Regions from separate parts of the Litorimonas sp. WD9-15 genome, predicted to be linked through region 2. Evidence: predicted binding sites of a transcription regulator. Region 2 holds the regulator's gene; each other region holds the start of a gene.
What was found. The regulator LexA, encoded in region 2, represses DNA repair genes until DNA is damaged. The targets are predictions, from matches to a motif close to ATGTTCCNCTTGTGTTCC.
Positions count from the first base shown of each region.

Region 1: a site for LexA is predicted at 3,462-3,479, ahead of ACP9M6_RS04805 (Y-family DNA polymerase). Genes of this name have one in related genera too.
Region 3: a site for LexA is predicted at 1,652-1,669, ahead of radA (DNA repair protein RadA). Genes of this name have one in related genera too.

Region 1 is NZ_CP189850.1:1,015,441-1,021,038, reverse strand. Features, by position in the region: gene ACP9M6_RS04815 (serine hydrolase domain-containing protein) at 4-1,161, shown strand; gene dapF (diaminopimelate epimerase) at 1,168-2,007, shown strand; gene ACP9M6_RS04805 (Y-family DNA polymerase) at 2,160-3,458, opposite strand; gene ACP9M6_RS04800 (tetratricopeptide repeat protein) at 3,675-4,901, shown strand; gene ACP9M6_RS04795 (leucine-rich repeat-containing protein kinase family protein) at 4,931-5,598, opposite strand, start outside.
Region 2 is NZ_CP189850.1:1,832,557-1,838,154, reverse strand. Features, by position in the region: gene trpD (anthranilate phosphoribosyltransferase) at 1-432, shown strand, start outside; gene trpC (indole-3-glycerol phosphate synthase TrpC) at 429-1,232, shown strand; gene ACP9M6_RS08630 (DUF6980 family protein) at 1,250-1,450, shown strand; gene lexA (transcriptional repressor LexA) at 1,547-2,188, shown strand; gene ACP9M6_RS08620 (ComEC/Rec2 family competence protein) at 2,198-4,333, opposite strand; gene gltX (glutamate--tRNA ligase) at 4,393-5,598, shown strand, end outside.
Region 3 is NZ_CP189850.1:1,963,311-1,968,908, reverse strand. Features, by position in the region: gene ACP9M6_RS09245 (DsbA family protein) at 1-708, shown strand, start outside; gene ACP9M6_RS09240 (hypothetical protein) at 705-1,583, opposite strand; gene radA (DNA repair protein RadA) at 1,707-3,110, shown strand; gene ACP9M6_RS09230 (CvpA family protein) at 3,129-3,845, shown strand; gene purF (amidophosphoribosyltransferase) at 3,850-5,316, shown strand; gene ACP9M6_RS09220 (SDR family NAD(P)-dependent oxidoreductase) at 5,320-5,598, shown strand, end outside.

The sequences.
Region 1 (5,598 bases), 820 kb from region 2:
GACATGATGGATCGACGCACAGTTTTGGCAAGCAGCGCCGCGATGGTAGGATTAACGGCCTGCGGGGGCGCTATGCCTGCCGCGGCAGAGCCCGGTCGGGGCTGGATCTTGAACGAGGGCGGTAAAACCATTGCATCTAGCATCACGGGCCAATCCGTCATTGGAACAGGACCAAATTTCTCGCTGGAAACGCCCTTCCGGATTGCCTCGATTACGAAACTCGTTGTGGCGATGGCGCTCCGTGATTTTGCAGCAGACGACAAAATTGATCTGGCCGCGCCTGTTTCCTATATTTTACCCTATACGCCGGACGGGCTCACACTCGGCCATCTGCTCTCTCATCAATCCGGCTTGAAAGACCCGGAGGTTTATTGGGCCGATATCCAGACGGATATTCGAACGCTTTATAATCGCGAGAGCTTCACTCACGCGCCCGGGACATATTTTCGGTATACCAATCTGAATTACGGGCTTGCGGCGACCGTGGTCGAAGCGCGTTTGGGCGAACGATTTGATCGCCTTGTCTGGAATTGGCTGACGCGGAATGGGTTTGACGCAGGACTGAACTGGTCGGGTGTATCACCCCGCAGACGCAAATCTGCTGCTGCCCTTTACCGCAAAAACGAGGCAGGAAACTGGGCTGCGACTGTCGATCTCCCCACAGATATTCCCCTTGCCAGTCCAACTTATCTGAGGCGGGATATTGCGCGACTTGACAGTTATTCAATCGGAAAAAACGGAACGCTCTTTTCCCCGCAAGGCGGAATGCGGATGAGTTTGTCCGACCTCATCAAAGTTGGAGAAATTCTTCATCAACGTCCCGACTTCCACAAACCCGTCTGGACATTTGACGGGAAGAACGGCGATGACGAAGACGCGCATTTCCTCGCTTTCGGTTCCGGAAGCTATGTCTATGACGCCGACATTTCACCTATTTCCGGCGTCCCTCTCGTCGGGCATCTCGGCTGGGCTTACGGCGCGCATACGGCCATGTTCATTATGCCGGGCACAGACATTACATTCGCCTTTGCCCGGCTCGGCTCCGGTGCGGATGATGCGACCATGACTGGCCCAGAAAATTTAGGAACGCGGGCCAACCAGTTCACGGTGCATCAGGCGCTCTTTGATGAGGTTGCGCCCATCCTCCGTACGCTTATATGAGCGCTTATGAGATTTCTGATCATGAACGGTGCGGGCAACCGCTTTGGCGTGTTTGATGCGCGCAAGGATCCCGGCTTCCGCCTGTCCGATGAGCAGACGATAGAGATCGCAAAGCCAGGCGGCGCGATTATGGGCGAAAAAGGCGCGGACCAGATTGTTATCCTGCGCGCGCCGAAATCACCGGACGCCAATATTTTCATGGAAATCCGCAACCAAAAAGGGTTCGAAGTCGATGCCTGCGGGAATGCGACGCGCACGACGGCTTGGCTTCATATGCGCGATAGCGGTACAGACACTTGCGTCGTCGAGACGAATGACGGGCTGCTCTATTGCACCCGCGCAGGCGAGTTCGAAATCGCGGTTGATATGGGCGAACCGAAACTCGACTGGACGCAAATCCCGCTGGAAGAATCCATGCATACGCATCATATCGACGTGAAAATCGGCCCGATAGATAATCCGGTCCTGAGCAACCCCGGCGCGGTCAGTATGGGCAATCCGCATTGCGTCTTTTTCGTCGAGGATTTCACGACCGTAAAACCGGACCTCGCCGGCCCCATGATCGAATTCCACCCCCTGTTCCCCGAACAAGCCAATGTCGGTTTTGCCAAAGTCCTCGCAGATGACCGCATCCGCCTGAAAGTCTGGGAACGCGGCGTCGGCATGACCCTGGCCTGCGGCACGGGCGCCTGTGCGGCGGTCGTCGCGGCCCACCGCCAGAAACGCACGGGACGCGATGTCACAGTAGAGGTCGATGGCGGCGTGTTGCACATTGAATGGCGGGAAAGTGACGGCCACGTGATCATGACCGGGCCTGTGGAATTGGAAAGTGAGGGGACGGTTTAATGGCGCTGTCACCCCGCACGTAACGCAGTGGAGATGCGGGGCCTATTGCCTATATGATGCACTCTGCGTTCTGCAAACGTTAGGTCCCGCATCAGCGCCCTTCGGGCTTGTGCGGGATGACATCTGCAATTAATTATTTCTGTGAAATTAACTCACCCCATCCCGCCAGACCCCGCCGCGAACATATCCGCTTTGGCGGGTATCCGCCCAAACGCAATCTTCACGCCGTCATAGCCGCCGGGTAAGTCGTCCGGTGCGCCGAGTTTCAGGACTGATTTTTCATATTTCTGGTTTAGCGCATCCATGACGTGAACGGCCTTATCCGTCCTCGGCAGATCGCGCGGGCCGGTAAACAGATCGCCGACAATCTCGTCTTCTTTAATGACACCGTGCAGCATGATGGAGACGTGCATGAAGTCCGACTCCCGCGATTTTCTCACAATCCCGTCAAAGGTCTCCGCCACAATCCGGTGCAGCGAGAAATCATCCCGTACCGCTGGAAATTCACGATCCATGGCGAGGCGCATCCCCTTCCCCGTCTTGACCGAGACCGTCAGACGCGTCGCAAAGAAGTCATCCGCCCGCAATCGCCGCGCCGCGTGGGTCGTCAGAATCCGCAGACACTCGCCCGCCTTTTTCGGGTTGCGCCAACTCCGCGCCAGCACCCGCGAATGACCGAACATGGAACGCTTGGTGGCGGGTCGTTCCGTGTGTTCCCCGTGCAGCGCCCGCCAGAGCCGTTCGCCCTCGACACTACCCCAAATACGACGCACTTGTTTCGGCTGTAGATTTAGCAGCCCCTCCGTCGTCGTCACGCCCGCCCGCCGCAACCGCACGAGCATCCCCCGCGCCACGCCGGGAATATCTTTTAACTCTATCCCGTGGAGGCGGTCGGGCATTTCGCGTGGATGGAACACGACGAGGCCGTCCGGTTTATTCGCTTCCGCCGCGATTTTGGCGAGCAGCCCCGTCTGTGCAATCCCAAAACTCGCCGTGACAAGGGGACCGAGCGCCTCGGCCAAATCCGCCTTGATCGCCTTCACCAGCGCGACCGCATCGGAAATCCGCATCCGTTTTAGATCGATCGACATCTCGTCCACGGACCAGGCCTTCTCGACGGGGACGTGGCGTTCTATGACCTCAATGATCGTGTGGTGTTTGCGGATATAAACATCATGCCGCGCGTGGCGGAAGACGATGTCGGGGCAGAGCGCCTCGGCCTCCGCCCGTTTCATCCCCCGCTTCACACCCGCCGCCTTGGACTGATAACAGCACGCAATCACCCCTGAATAAGGCGTCGGCGTGGGGCAAACAGCCACCGGCAAGTTGTGCAGCGCAGGGTCGGATTGCTTCTCCACATGGGCAAAAAAACTGTCAAAATCCAGAAACATGGACCAGTTACGTTTAGGCTCGGTCGCCATCAGAGGCGGAAATTGGGACGGTGTGTTCATACGAGAACGAAAGCAGAACAAACAAGGAGAGTCGAGCGAGTGGGGGATTTAGCCTGTGGATAAGACTATATTCCTATATCTTTAATTTAACGAAAGCCCGCCTAAATAATGAACTTTTCTAAATGCACGCTATACACATATTTAACATTTCGATTAACCTCACCGTTTTACGGCTATTTAAATATTAAATGCTAGTTTTTGAACGTGTCTCGCTTTGTGAAATCTTTAACTATATTGATTGGTTTATTTTTACATTTAACGGTAAGTTTTGTCGCACAAGCAGGAACGACTGACAGTGAATTAACGCTCGCACAAGCTCAATTCCAAAAAGGCAGTCAATATTATTACGGACGCGGTGTCGAAAAGAATCTGGATCAAGCTCTTTTTTGGTACTTAAAATCTGCTGAAAAAGGTCATGCGAAATCTGAGCTCGCCGTCGCTCAAGTTCTGGCTTTTGGCGATCGTAAAAAGCCCAGATATCAGGACGCCTTACCTTGGTTGATAAAAGCCCAAGGTCCACATACCAGCCCTCAAATTAGTGGCATGGAAAAAGCGGAAGCGTCCGCCACTAAAAATTTAAAATGGTTATGTCGAAAAGGTCTCGTTGATTTTCCAAAAGATCACGCCTTGGCAAAGGATCCAAATTGTTGGTTAAAGCGCGGAGACCGTTTGTTTCATGGGAGTTCTTCCCTCAATTATTATTTGAAGAAAGATAAGAAAAAATATTATGGCGTCATAAAAAAAGATTATGTCGCGTCACGACACTATTTGGAAAAAGCATTCTTTGCAGGCAAAACAGAAGCTGCCATCCACCTGGCAGAAATCTACAAAAAAGGTCTCGACGTCCAACCCGATTCTGAAAAATTTGATTATTTTACCAAACAAGCCGCAGAAGAGGGTCATGGAAAATCCAATTACTATCTTGCTGAACAAGCCTTGGAAGCTGGCGACAATCATGACTATGTCGAAAAGCTAAACTCTGCCGCCGCTGGTGACAGTTGGGAAGCCTCACAAAAATTAGCTTGGGCTTATTTTTATGGAGACGGCGTCAATCAAGATTATGAGAGAGCTTTCATGTATTTTTTCCTAAGAGAGCAATCCACATTTGTTAGAGAGCGAGACCCCCGGCACGGCGATACGAGACTTCCGTTTTTCAAAAATAAATTTCTTTCCGTATTTCAAACTGAAATTTCATTAGAGACTCTAGAACACGCCTATCGCCAAGCTGTGGACTTTGCGGAAGACCATAATTTCCGACAGTCAAAATTCGAGAAAATTGAGAGATCATATAATATCGCCGTAAGTGATTTTCATTACGTGAAAGAAACGGGCGGCGAATGGTATAAAAGCGACCTTCTATCCAAGCTTTCAATTTACTTTCTATTTTTTATCATGGTTTTGACGATTCGAACTGTCACAAGTGGCCTCATCAACCGAAAATAAATGGCGATTGGCACAAAATATGGGTTTCGTTACGTGACGGGCAAAGCGCAAAGCTGCTCTTGGAGTCTTGCGAAATCCGGTCTTTGATTCGCATTGGGTCGTAGACAGGATTCCGACAATTTTTTAAGAGTCGTTATGAAATCTATCCGACAGTCCTCGAGCTTCATCGTGCCCAGAATATCTTCCAGAAAACACCCAAAGGCTCGAACCTCAATAGATTCCAGCGCTTTGGCATGTGCGTGACTCAAGGACACATAATGCGAGGCCGCGCCGAAATCGCCGAGGAGGATGTCACCCGCCTCATTGACTAAAATATTATGCGCGTAGAGATCGCCGTGACAAATATCGCGGGCGCGCAAATGCACCATGATGCGCGACAGACTTTGTGCCATTTTCAAAACCTTTTCAGGGCTAAAAACCGTGTCTTTTAAGAACACATCGCGCGTGCAAGTCTCAAGGTTCGGCGGCTGGCCCAGATTGGAAAAACGCTCCTCAATTAATTCCATGACGAGGCCCATTTCTAACTCCGATATAATCGTCGCCAAAATAGGGATCAGGCCGTCCTGCACCCCCGCGGCGAGGCTAGCGGCAAACTCATCACGCGGATAACCATCGGATGTCACCGCGCCTTTAAATGTTTTGACGGCGAGAGGGCCTTGCGGATTTTCAATCGTTGTTGGCGCATTGATCCAGTCGC
Region 2 (5,598 bases):
GATGATGGGTGGAGACGCCCCATGGCGGAGGCGCTGGCGGAGCTCGGCACCAAACGCGCTTGGGTCGTTCACGGCGAAGACGGGCTGGACGAAATCACGACGACGGGAAAGACATTCGTCTCCGAAGTCCGCGCGGGAGCCGTGCGCGATTTTGAAATTGACCCGCGCGAATTTGGCATTCCGATTTCAGATATGGCGGAGTTGAAAGGCGGCGATCCCGATGTGAATGCGGCAGCGTTACAAGGCCTATTGGACGGCGAAAAATCTGCCTATCGGGACATCGTCATCCTGAACGCCGGTGTCGCCCTGATGATTGCGGGTGTCGCGGAAAATGTCGGTCTCGGCATTGTCAAAGCGACGCAATCCATCGATTCAGGGTTTGCCAAATTGGCGTTAAAGCGACTGACGGAACTCTCGGGGGTGAAATTATGACCTCGGCCCTGATGGACGCGCCGGATGTGTTAAAACGCATCGCCACCTATAAAGCCGATGAGGTCACGGCGTTGAAATCGCAGACCACGATAGAAGTGCTGCGCGAAACGGCAGCCGCTCTGCCCCATCCCCGCAAATTCGAAGATGCGATCAAAGCGGCGTCGGGTCCTGCACTCATCTGTGAAGTCAAAAAGGCGAGCCCGTCCAAAGGCATCATCCGCGAAGATTTCGATCCGGTGGACATCGCAAAAGCTTACGAAGCGGGTGGCGCGACTTGCCTCTCCGTGCTCACCGATGGCCCGGGATTCCAGGGCAGCAATGAAATTTTCGCGCAAGTCCGCGCAGCGACACATCTCCCCCTGCTCCGCAAGGACTTCATGCTCGATCCCATCCAAATCGCGGAAAGCGCCGCGATGGGGGCAGATTGTATTCTTGTCATTCTGGCGATGATTGGTGACGAGACGGCGAAAGCTCTGATGAAGGAGGCCGAAACGCTTGGGTTGGACGCCTTGGTTGAGACGCATGACGAAGCCGAGTTGAAACGTGCAATAGGATTGGGCGCGACTCTTATCGGGGTGAACAACCGCGACCTCCGAACATTCGATACAACGCTCGACACATTTGACTGCCTCTCGGGCTTAGCGCCAAAGGACTGCACACTGATCGCGGAGTCAGGCATTTTCACAAAAGACGACATCACCCGCCTCGCCGATAGCGGCGCGCAAGGCTATTTGATTGGCGAGAGTTTGATGCGGCAGGAGGATGTCGCAAAAGCCACGAATAAACTTATTATGAAATGACTGAGTATTGCTGTGACATGATGAAAGCTGATCTTGAACGGACATGTCCCGATCATCCTGACAGACATGATTGCTCAGACATGGTCATATTTCATCATAAAGATGATGATAACAATGATGAGTGGGGCATCTACATCAAGGATGGTGGACAATCTATTTACAGAATATATTTCTGCCCTTGGTGCGGCATTCAACTAGCAACGCAGGATGATGACTGATTTGCCTCACTTTTGATGTGACTTGACAATCAGCAGAACATCCGTAGAACAAAAGGCGATGTTGCTGATTTGTTCGGCCAAAATACGGAGACCGCTATGCTGACCCAGAAGCAGAGAGACCTGCTCATTCTCATTGATAAACGGATTAAGGCCGTGGGTGTACCGCCCTCCTATGATGAAATGAAGGATCAACTCGGTCTGGCGTCGAAATCCGGTATTCACCGGTTGATCTCAGCATTGGAAGAACGTGGCTTTATCCGCCGCCTGCCGAATAAGGCGCGGGCGATTGAAGTTTTGAAACTGCCGGAAGGTTATGATGAGGATAATGCGCTGACACCTGTTGCGGCCAATGACACATACGAAATTCCGTTTGTTGGCAAAATCGCGGCGGGGCTGCCCATTGCTGCCATTGAGGATAGCCACAACCTGATGGCTGTCCCACCCTCCATGATGGGCAATGGCGACCACTACGCGCTCGAAGTTGAAGGTGAGTCAATGATTGAAGCGGGCATTATGGACGGCGATATTGTTGTCATCCGCAAGGCCAATACAGCCCGCAATAATGAAATTGTAGTGGCCCTCGTCGATCAGGACGAAGCGACTCTCAAGCGCATTTACAAAACGGGTAATGAGATCGAGTTGATTGCGGAGAATAAAGAGTTTCCGACAAAGACCTACGGTCCGGACCGTGTCGAGGTTCAGGGTGTGCTCGTAGGGCTCGTCCGCAGCTACCAGTAAGTCAGATATTTATGGATTATGCCAAAGCCGCCGCTGTCCTTCGGGGCGGCGCGCGGCTTTTGTCGTTAGAGTGTCTTTCAGATAGACGTCCAGCGCACCCGTCTCCCATAATGTTGTTTCGTCAATCAGAACTGAATCGCAGTTTCGACGCGCCACGGGTCCGGCCCGCCTGACCGAGAGGATGACGAGATCAGAGGTTTCGCATTCTGCCGGCACTTCGGACGGGCTCTGTAAAATTGAGATTTGCCAAGCTCCAATCCTCGCGCGGCATGCCAGCGCATCGCATTGCGCGAGACTGTCCTTGAATGGCAACCAATCGACGTCGTTCAATCCCGCACGCTGCGCGAATTGATCGCGGCCATATCTATCGGGGCGGCGTGAATCGACGAGGAGGATAGGATCACCCTCACCCGTATCCGGCATCTGCCAGAACGCGACTTTGCCGTCTTCGGAAATACGGAGGTCAGGGACGTCCGCGCTGTTCCAGCCCGCGAAACTCATGAGCATCATTAACAGGCCCGCTAATTTCATCCACCGCCTAGCAATGCAGATGATCGCAAACCCCAATCCGTAAACCGGTAGAACCCAATCGGGCGGCGCGGGGATGTAAGCCATAGCCCCCGGCCAGCCCGCAACCCAATCTGCTGCCGCGAGGATAGGCTCCATCGCCTGCCCCATCAGCCAGAGCGGCACGCGTTCCAAACCCAGTGGAATTGCGAGCAGTGAGATAACAGCCAGCGGCATCACGGCCAGCGAAAAAAGCGGCATTGCCAGAAGGTTACCTATAAAGCCATATTTGGCGAAACGGTTGAAATGGAACAGTGCAAACCCACCCGTCGCAAATCCGGCGACGAGGCTGGTGACACTCAGGGAGGTGAAGAAGTTCACGCCTCTACGAAATCGCGTCGGTTGAACATAGACGGGCCGGATGGATTGCCAATATTGGTAGGTCAGGACGAGTGCGGCGACGGCCGCGAATGACATCTGGAACCCGACGGAAATCAGGCTCTCGGGGTGAAGCGTGAGCGTGAGGAGTGCCGCCACGCAAACGGAGCGCATGGAGACCGCCCGCCTGTCCAGTATGACGGCAAGAAACACAATCACCGCCATGACCCAGGCGCGTTGGGTCGCGACCGATGCACCGGACAGAACGAGATAGGCCGTCGCCGCGATTATTCCGATGACGGCTGCGGGCTTGCGCACATCATATCGGCGCGAGAGCGGCAGGATACAGGCGAGCAGCAGCGTCATAACGGTAAACGTCCCGCCCGCCAGCAAGCCCATATGCAATCCCGAAATTGCGAGAATATGCGCCAGACCTGCGACGCGCAGGTTCTCCGTCTGCTCCTCGGGGATATAGCGTCGGACACCGGTCATCAGAGCTGCTTGAAGTCCTGCTGTTTCAGCCGGAGCCACTGCCATAACCCGGTCTGCAAGCCCAAACCGCCACCGAACAATCGCTCGTCTGGTCGAATCGACAAGGCCAAGCTCCGCATCGCCCTGTTGCCGCGGCGCGCCATATCCAAATCCGTAACCCCCAATGCCCTTGAAATAGGCCGCCTGCGCCGGATCATATCCCCCTGGCACGACAGGTCCGGGCGGAGCCTTCATAGCGGCCAGCCAATTGATTGTATCGCCTGCAAGGATGGGCGGATCGGGCGCTTTGGTGACGCGGATGCGTACCCGCTTAGGCGTTTCGGCGTTGGATAATCGTTCGATGTCCAGAACCTCGATCACATAGCGCTCGCTTCGCCCCGATTTCTCGATCGCGCTGACCCAGCCCTCGACGCGGTAAGTATATTCCTGAACGGGGAGACGCGGCGTTTCGGCGGCAGCACTGTGCCAGAGGCTCCGCCCAAAACCGAGTGCGATCAGGAGCGCAATCCAGACCAGCCCCTGCCCCACAAAATCCTTGCGCGACGATACGATCCACAAAACGGCAAAGCCCAGAATAGCTTGCCCCACCAAGATGACGCCAGGTTCTTGCGGCAGCGCGAAATAGGCGCCGATCCCGACTGCAAATGCGATCACGCCCGTGTTAAAATCCGGCTCGACCTGCAGACGGGCAGCCCACCGCGCAAACTGCCTTTCCGCAGGTCCGTCATGCGGCCAATCCCGCGCAAAATCGCTATTATCCCCGAACATCCCGTGCCATAGAGCGACGAAATTCAGGAACAATGCAAGCGAGAAAGTCTTATATCTGTATGAGCCACCCCGTCGTCACACGTTTTGCCCCCTCGCCCACCGGATATTTACATATTGGCGGGGCCAGAACAGCCTTGTTCAATTACTATTTTGCCAAGAAAATGGGTGGGACATTTCGCCTGCGCGTGGAAGATACTGACAAAGCCCGCAGTACGGAGGATGCGACCCGCGCGATTCTCGACGGGATGGCATGGCTCGGCGTCAAACATGATGGCGATGTCGTCTATCAAAGCCGCAATGCTGACGACCACGTCGCCGCCGCCGAGACGATGCTGGCAAATGGCACGGCCTATCGCTGTTATGCGACTGATGAAGAGGTCGACGCTCTCAAAGCCGAAGCCCGCGAAAACAACCGCGCCTTCCGTAGCCCCTATCGCGACAGCACGGACGAAAAAGACGCCCCCTTCGCCGTTCGCTTCCGTGTGCCTGAAGGACAGACCGTTATTCAGGATCATGTGCAGGGCGAAGTCAAATGGGACAATTCTACCTTTGACGACCTCGTCCTCCTGCGTGCGGACAGAACGCCGACTTATATGCTGGCGGTTGTTGTGGATGATCACAATATGGGCGTGACCCATGTCATTCGCGGCGACGATCACCTCATCAATGCCGGACGCCAGACACAGCTCTATCAAGCTTTGGGTTGGAACGTCCCACAATGGGCACATGTGCCTCTTATTCATGGGCCGGACGGAAAGAAACTCTCGAAACGTCACGGCGCACTCGGGGTCGAAGCTTATGAGGATTTGGGCTACCTGCCTTCCGGTCTTCGTAATTATCTGATGAAGCTGGGCTGGTCCCATGGGGATGTAGAAATTTTCCTGACGGATGAAGCCCTTACCGAAGCGTTCTCGCTTGATGGGATTACAAGTTCTCCCGCGCGGCTTGATTTCGACAAAATGGACTTTATCAACGCGCAGCATATGGCGGAGATGTCAGATAATAATCTGATGACACTGGCCCTGCCCTTCCTCGAAAATGTTAATATTGGCCCGCTGGACGCGACGGTTTCCGCCCGTATTCTCGCCGCCATGCCGACACTGAAACCTCGCGCAAAAACGCTGCCGGAACTGGCCGACCAAGCGCATTACCTGATGGACATTCGCCCCCTCGAAATTACGGGGAAAACGGCCAAACCGCTCAAGCGTGACGGCGCGATTGAGATTGTCGAGGCTTTGACTCAAGGCTTCAAATCCCGCAAAGAC
Region 3 (5,598 bases), 130 kb from region 2:
GGCCTGATGATTTCCGGTTGCGCCGAAGCCGGCCCAACGACTGATCTGAATAAAACCGAGATCGAAGAGATCGTGCGAAGCTATCTCCTCGAAAACCCCGAAATCATTCGCGAAGCCATTGAAGCCCTGCAAGTCAAAGAAATGGCGGCGGAGGAAGAACTCAACCGCGCGTCAATCGTTGCGGCCAGAGACGCCCTCGAAAATGATCCGCGCGACGTCTCCATCGGGCCGAAAGATGCCAAAGTCACCATTGTCGAATTTTTCGATTATAATTGTGGGTTCTGCAAACGCGCGACACCTTGGGTCAAAGAGGCGATTGAAGAACATGGCGATGATATCCGCGTTGTGTTCAAAGAGCTCCCCATTCTTGACAATCGGACCAAGACATCCCGTCCAGCCGCGAAGGCCGCCCTCGCCGCCGCGCGTCAGGGTAAATATTCAGCCATGCACTTCGCCCTGATGGAATCGAAAAGCCTGACGGCAGACAGCATTCGTGATCTGGCCGAAGAGGTCGGTCTGGATATGCGGAAATTCGATGCAGACCTCGCGGATCCATCCATTGAACAACATATTGAAGATACGCTTATACTCGCCAATCGCTTACCTGCTCTGACGGGCACACCGTTCTTTGTGATTGGTGATGAATATGTGTCCGGTGCGGATACGCGTCGTCTTGAGCAACTTCTGGAAGATGCACTTAACGGCTAAGGCGCGAATACCGTATAGGTCACATCGGCAGACAGTTTGCCGATGCCCTGCGAGAAATCATAGCTATTGCCCGTCACGGGTGACGCCCGCAGGCGGTAAACGCTGGCAAAGCCTGCGGCTTGTTGTGCAATCGAGCCGGGTATGCGCGCCGTCCGACGGCCGCCGTCAAAGACTTTCGTGTCTCCCGCTGAAAGATCATCCAATGTTGACCCTGTTGTGTTGCGACCAATCACAATACCGTCCCCACCCACAGAAGGTCGCTGTGCGCGTTGGCCAATCGATGCAGAGGCCGGTGCAAACTCAATCAATTGATAGCCGATATTTGCATAACCCAGCCCGCTAAAATCACCACTCGTTTCAAGATTTGTCGCCTGCGCGTAAATGTCAAAGGCCGTATTGGACGTCACAAAAAACCAGGCAAAGCGTGTATTTGTTCCCAACAGGTCAATGTCTGTATTATTGTCCAGACCAAAGGCTGTGTAACTGTCATTGGCATCCAGCATCTGGAAGGAAGGGTTGTTCTGATAAGCCCCGCCAAAGGTCTGGCCCGTAATCTCAAACGGCCAGCCGCCTGAGGTCCCATCACTTATCGGATCGAATGGAAAGTTCACGGGGACACCGTCTTGTGCGATCAGATCGTTACCCGCCTCACCGGATGTCACATCGTCCAATAGCACGAAATCATGCACGAGTGGTGCAACACCGTTATTTTCGACAAAATCACCGCCGGAAAAAACTATGACGACCGCATTCGCGCGGAAAAATGGGCGATCATTCACGGCCGCATTCGCGACGGCGACTAAGGCCAGCGCACTCATTGCGCCCAGTGCAAGCTTTCGCACAACATTCATTTTTGATGGTGTGGCTGTTCCCACGTCAAACCCTTTCCCAAAATCTGTCATATTATGAGAGAGGCAGGGTTAATATTCCCTCCACGGCAATCAGAACAAAACATAAACACTCTTTGACAAATGCAGTTCCGCGTGGGAAAGCAAATTATGCCAAAGCCGTCTTCCATCTTCGTCTGTCAATCCTGCGGGACCGTTCACGGCAAATGGGCGGGACGTTGCGATTCCTGTGGCGAGTGGAACAGTCTTGTCGAAGAAGCGCAGAGCCAAAACGCAAAACCCGCCCATAAACGCCGCAAAGGGCGCGGTATGGAATTTGTTGATCTCGGCGGGGAGTCGCCTGATGTCGCGCGGTTAAAGACGGGCATTGCCGAATTGGACCGCGTCACCGGAGGTGGTTTGGTGCCAGGCTCCGCCCTTCTCGTCGGCGGGGATCCGGGCATAGGGAAATCCACCTTACTCCTGCAAGCAACAGGTAAGCTGGCCGAGGGCGGGTTTAATACCGCCTATATTTCCGGCGAAGAATCAACTGGACAAGTAAGGCGACGCGCAAAACGTCTCGGCGTTTCGGAACAGCCTGTGTCCCTCGGCGCGGAAACATCGCTGGGACCAATTTTGGACGGGCTCATTTCCGCGAAGCCGGATGTTGTGATTATCGACTCTATTCAAACGCTCTGGACCGACCAACTGGGTGCGGCCCCCGGCACCGTAGCGCAAGTGCGGGCTTGCGCGCAGGAACTGACCCGCTTTGCCAAGAAGAGCGGAGCCTGTGTCATCCTCGTCGGACACGTGACGAAAGATGGACAGATCGCTGGCCCGCGCGTCGTCGAACATATGGTCGATGCCGTGCTCTATTTCGAAGGCGATCGTGCGCATCAGTTCCGGATCTTGCGCGCGCATAAAAACCGCTTTGGTCCGACGGATGAAATCGGCGTGTTTGAAATGCGTGAGAGCGGCTTGTCAGAAGTTCCAAACCCGTCCGCCCTCTTCCTCGATGGGCGCGGCGAAACCTCCTCCGGCGCGGCAGTCTTCGCAGGGCTTGAGGGGTCTCGCCCTGTCCTGACCGAAATCCAAGCCCTCGTGGCCCCCGCGGCCTTTGGGACGCCCCGGCGGTCTGTCGTGGGATGGGATAATAGTCGTCTCGCCATGGTCTTGGCCGTTTTGGAAACACGGTGCGGCGTCAGCTTTGCGGGAAAAGATGTTTACCTTAACGTTGCGGGAGGATTGCGCATCAATGAACCTGCCGCTGACCTTGCCGTTGCAGCCGCTATTGCCTCCTCCGCTTTTGACGTCCCGCTGCCGTCAGACTCTGTTGTCTTTGGCGAGATTAGCCTTTCCGGTGATGTCCGTCCTGTGGGTCGGTCAGATGCGAGGCTCAAGGAAGCCGCGAAGCTCGGCTTTCACCGCGCGATTACGGCCCGTCCACAGAAGAGAGACGAAAACGACAATTCCGCCCTGCCCCTGATTGCAATCAAGGCTTTGCCCGACCTCATCCGCCGTGTAGAAGCCAGCACAGAAAGCGGTCTTGACCATCCGTCGAGTTGGGCCGCCTAGCAGGAGCCCACGCCCGCCATGACATTGCAGACCTCTGCCAATCTCCTAAATTTTGTCACGATAGGACCTTGGGAATTCAACGGGTTTGACGTTGTCGTCCTGATTATACTCCTGATTTCAATGCTCTATGCCGCTTCACGTGGGCTATTACGCGAAGTCGTCTCTATTGCGGCGCTCCTAGTCGCAGCCACAATCACGCTGTTCGTGTGGGGTCAGTTTCGATTCGCGGCGCAGGACTTTATCTCTCCGCAATGGTTGGCAGACGGGGCCTTAGTGCTGGGCGTTTTCGCCCTGACATATCTCGTCATGGTCTTGATCATGTCTAAGATTGGAAAATCAATCGCCGGACGGGAAAGCGGGTTTTTGGACCGTGTCTTGGGTGCGGGCTTTGGCATTGCGCGCGGCCTCATCATCGCGGCTCTTGGCGTTATGATTCTCACAGCGGGAAATAGGGCCTCCAATGAAGCCCAAACCTATAAGGCCACATTACAGGCCCAAGGCATTTATGATGAGGTCATTAGCCAAATGCCGAAATCCATGCGGGAACAAATGGAAGCCGAGCCCAAACCGCTCCCGACAATGCTGGAAAACTCCGTATTTTATCCGATGCTGGACAAAATCGGGGCAGCCATTCGCGCCCTGCCCTTCACGAAAATGAAGAGTTATGCCGACCGCATCAAGGAGGGCGATATTGACGGCCTCTCCGATGAACTTCTCAATCAATCCGAAGGGTAGAATCATGAGCGATCTCGAGACAGTCTTCGACCCCCATGAGGATAAAATCCGCGAGGAATGCGGGGTTTTCGGTATTTTCGGCCTCGAGAATGCGGCCTCATTAACGGCGCTTGGACTCCATGCTCTGCAACATCGCGGACAGGAAGCCTGCGGTATCGCGGCAACGGATGGGCAGCAATTCCGGACGGAACGCCATCTCGGCCTTGTCGGCGATAACTTCACGGGCGATGACCCGTCGGAGCGTCTCGGCGGGCACATATCGATCGGACATGTGCGCTACTCGACGGCAGGACAAACCGTTCTGCGGAATGTCCAGCCGCTCTTCTCTGAGCTTCACACAGGTGGTTTCGCCCTCGCCCATAACGGCCACATCACCAATGCCTATACGATCAAAGAAAAACTCGTGAAGAAAGGTGCCATTTTTCAGTCTACCTCCGATACAGAGGTCGTCATGCATCTCATCGCCCGCGCGAAAGAAGGCGAATTCATTGATCGCCTTGTCGGCGCTATTCGTCAGGTCGATGGCGGTTATGCCTTTGTCGGAATGACGGAAAACATGCTTATCGGGGCTAGAGACCGGTACGGCATTCGCCCCCTCCTCATTGGACGGATTGGCGATAGCTATGTCCTCGCTTCTGAAACATGTGCTTTTGATATGATCGACGCGGAATTTATTCGCGAAGTCGAGCCCGGCGAAGTCGTCGTGATAAATGAAGATGGCATCCGCAGCTTTACGGCTTTCCCGAATGCCGAATCCCGCCCCTGTATTTTCGAATTTGTCTATTTCGCCCGTCCCGACTCCATTGTGGGCGGCAAGAGCGTTTACGAGGTCCGCAAACGGATGGGCCAACGCCTCGCCGAGGAAACCCCCGCCGATGTCGATGTCATCATCCCCGTCCCGGATAGTGGCGTCCCCGCCGCATTAGGCTTTGCTCAGCAGCTCGGTATTCCATTCGAGCTCGGTATTATTCGCAATCACTATGTCGGTCGGACTTTTATTCAGCCAACGCAGCAAATCCGGGATATGGGTGTGAAGCTAAAACATTCGGCCAATCGCGCCATGATTGAGGGCAAGCGAGTCCTCCTCGTCGACGACTCCATTGTCCGCGGGACGACCTCGACCAAGATTGTCCGCATGATTAAGGCGGCGGGTGCCAAGGAAGTTCATTTCCGCTCCGCCTCTCCGCCCATCAAATTCCCGGATCATTACGGTATTGATATGCCAACCAAGGACAAACTGATCGCGGCCAATTATTCACTGGAGGAAATGACCTCCATGTTGGAAGTGGACAGTCTCGGCTTCCTCTCCGTCGAAGGTCTCTATTGGGCAATGGGTGAAGAGTACCGCGAGGAAGATGCGCCGCAATATACGGATCACTGTTTCACGGGTTGCTATCCGACGCCACTGATTGATCGCGACCGCAAATTATTGGGCGGGAAGCAACTCTCATTCCTCGTGGAAGTGGCGTAAATAATGTCAAAACATGATGGACGTATCTACCTCGTCACTGGGGCCTCTCGCGGTATTGGCTACGCCACAGCCTTGCGCCTTGCGGCCCAAGGCGGACATGTCATCGCGACGGCGCGCACACAGGGCGGGCTCGAAGATCTGGACGACGCTATCAAAGCGGTGGGCGGGCAATGCACGCTCGTTCCGATGGATATCAAAGATTTCGACGGCATCGACCGTCTCGGCAAAGTCATACACGAACGCTATGGCCGCTTGGACGGGCTCTTCGCCAATGCTGCCATG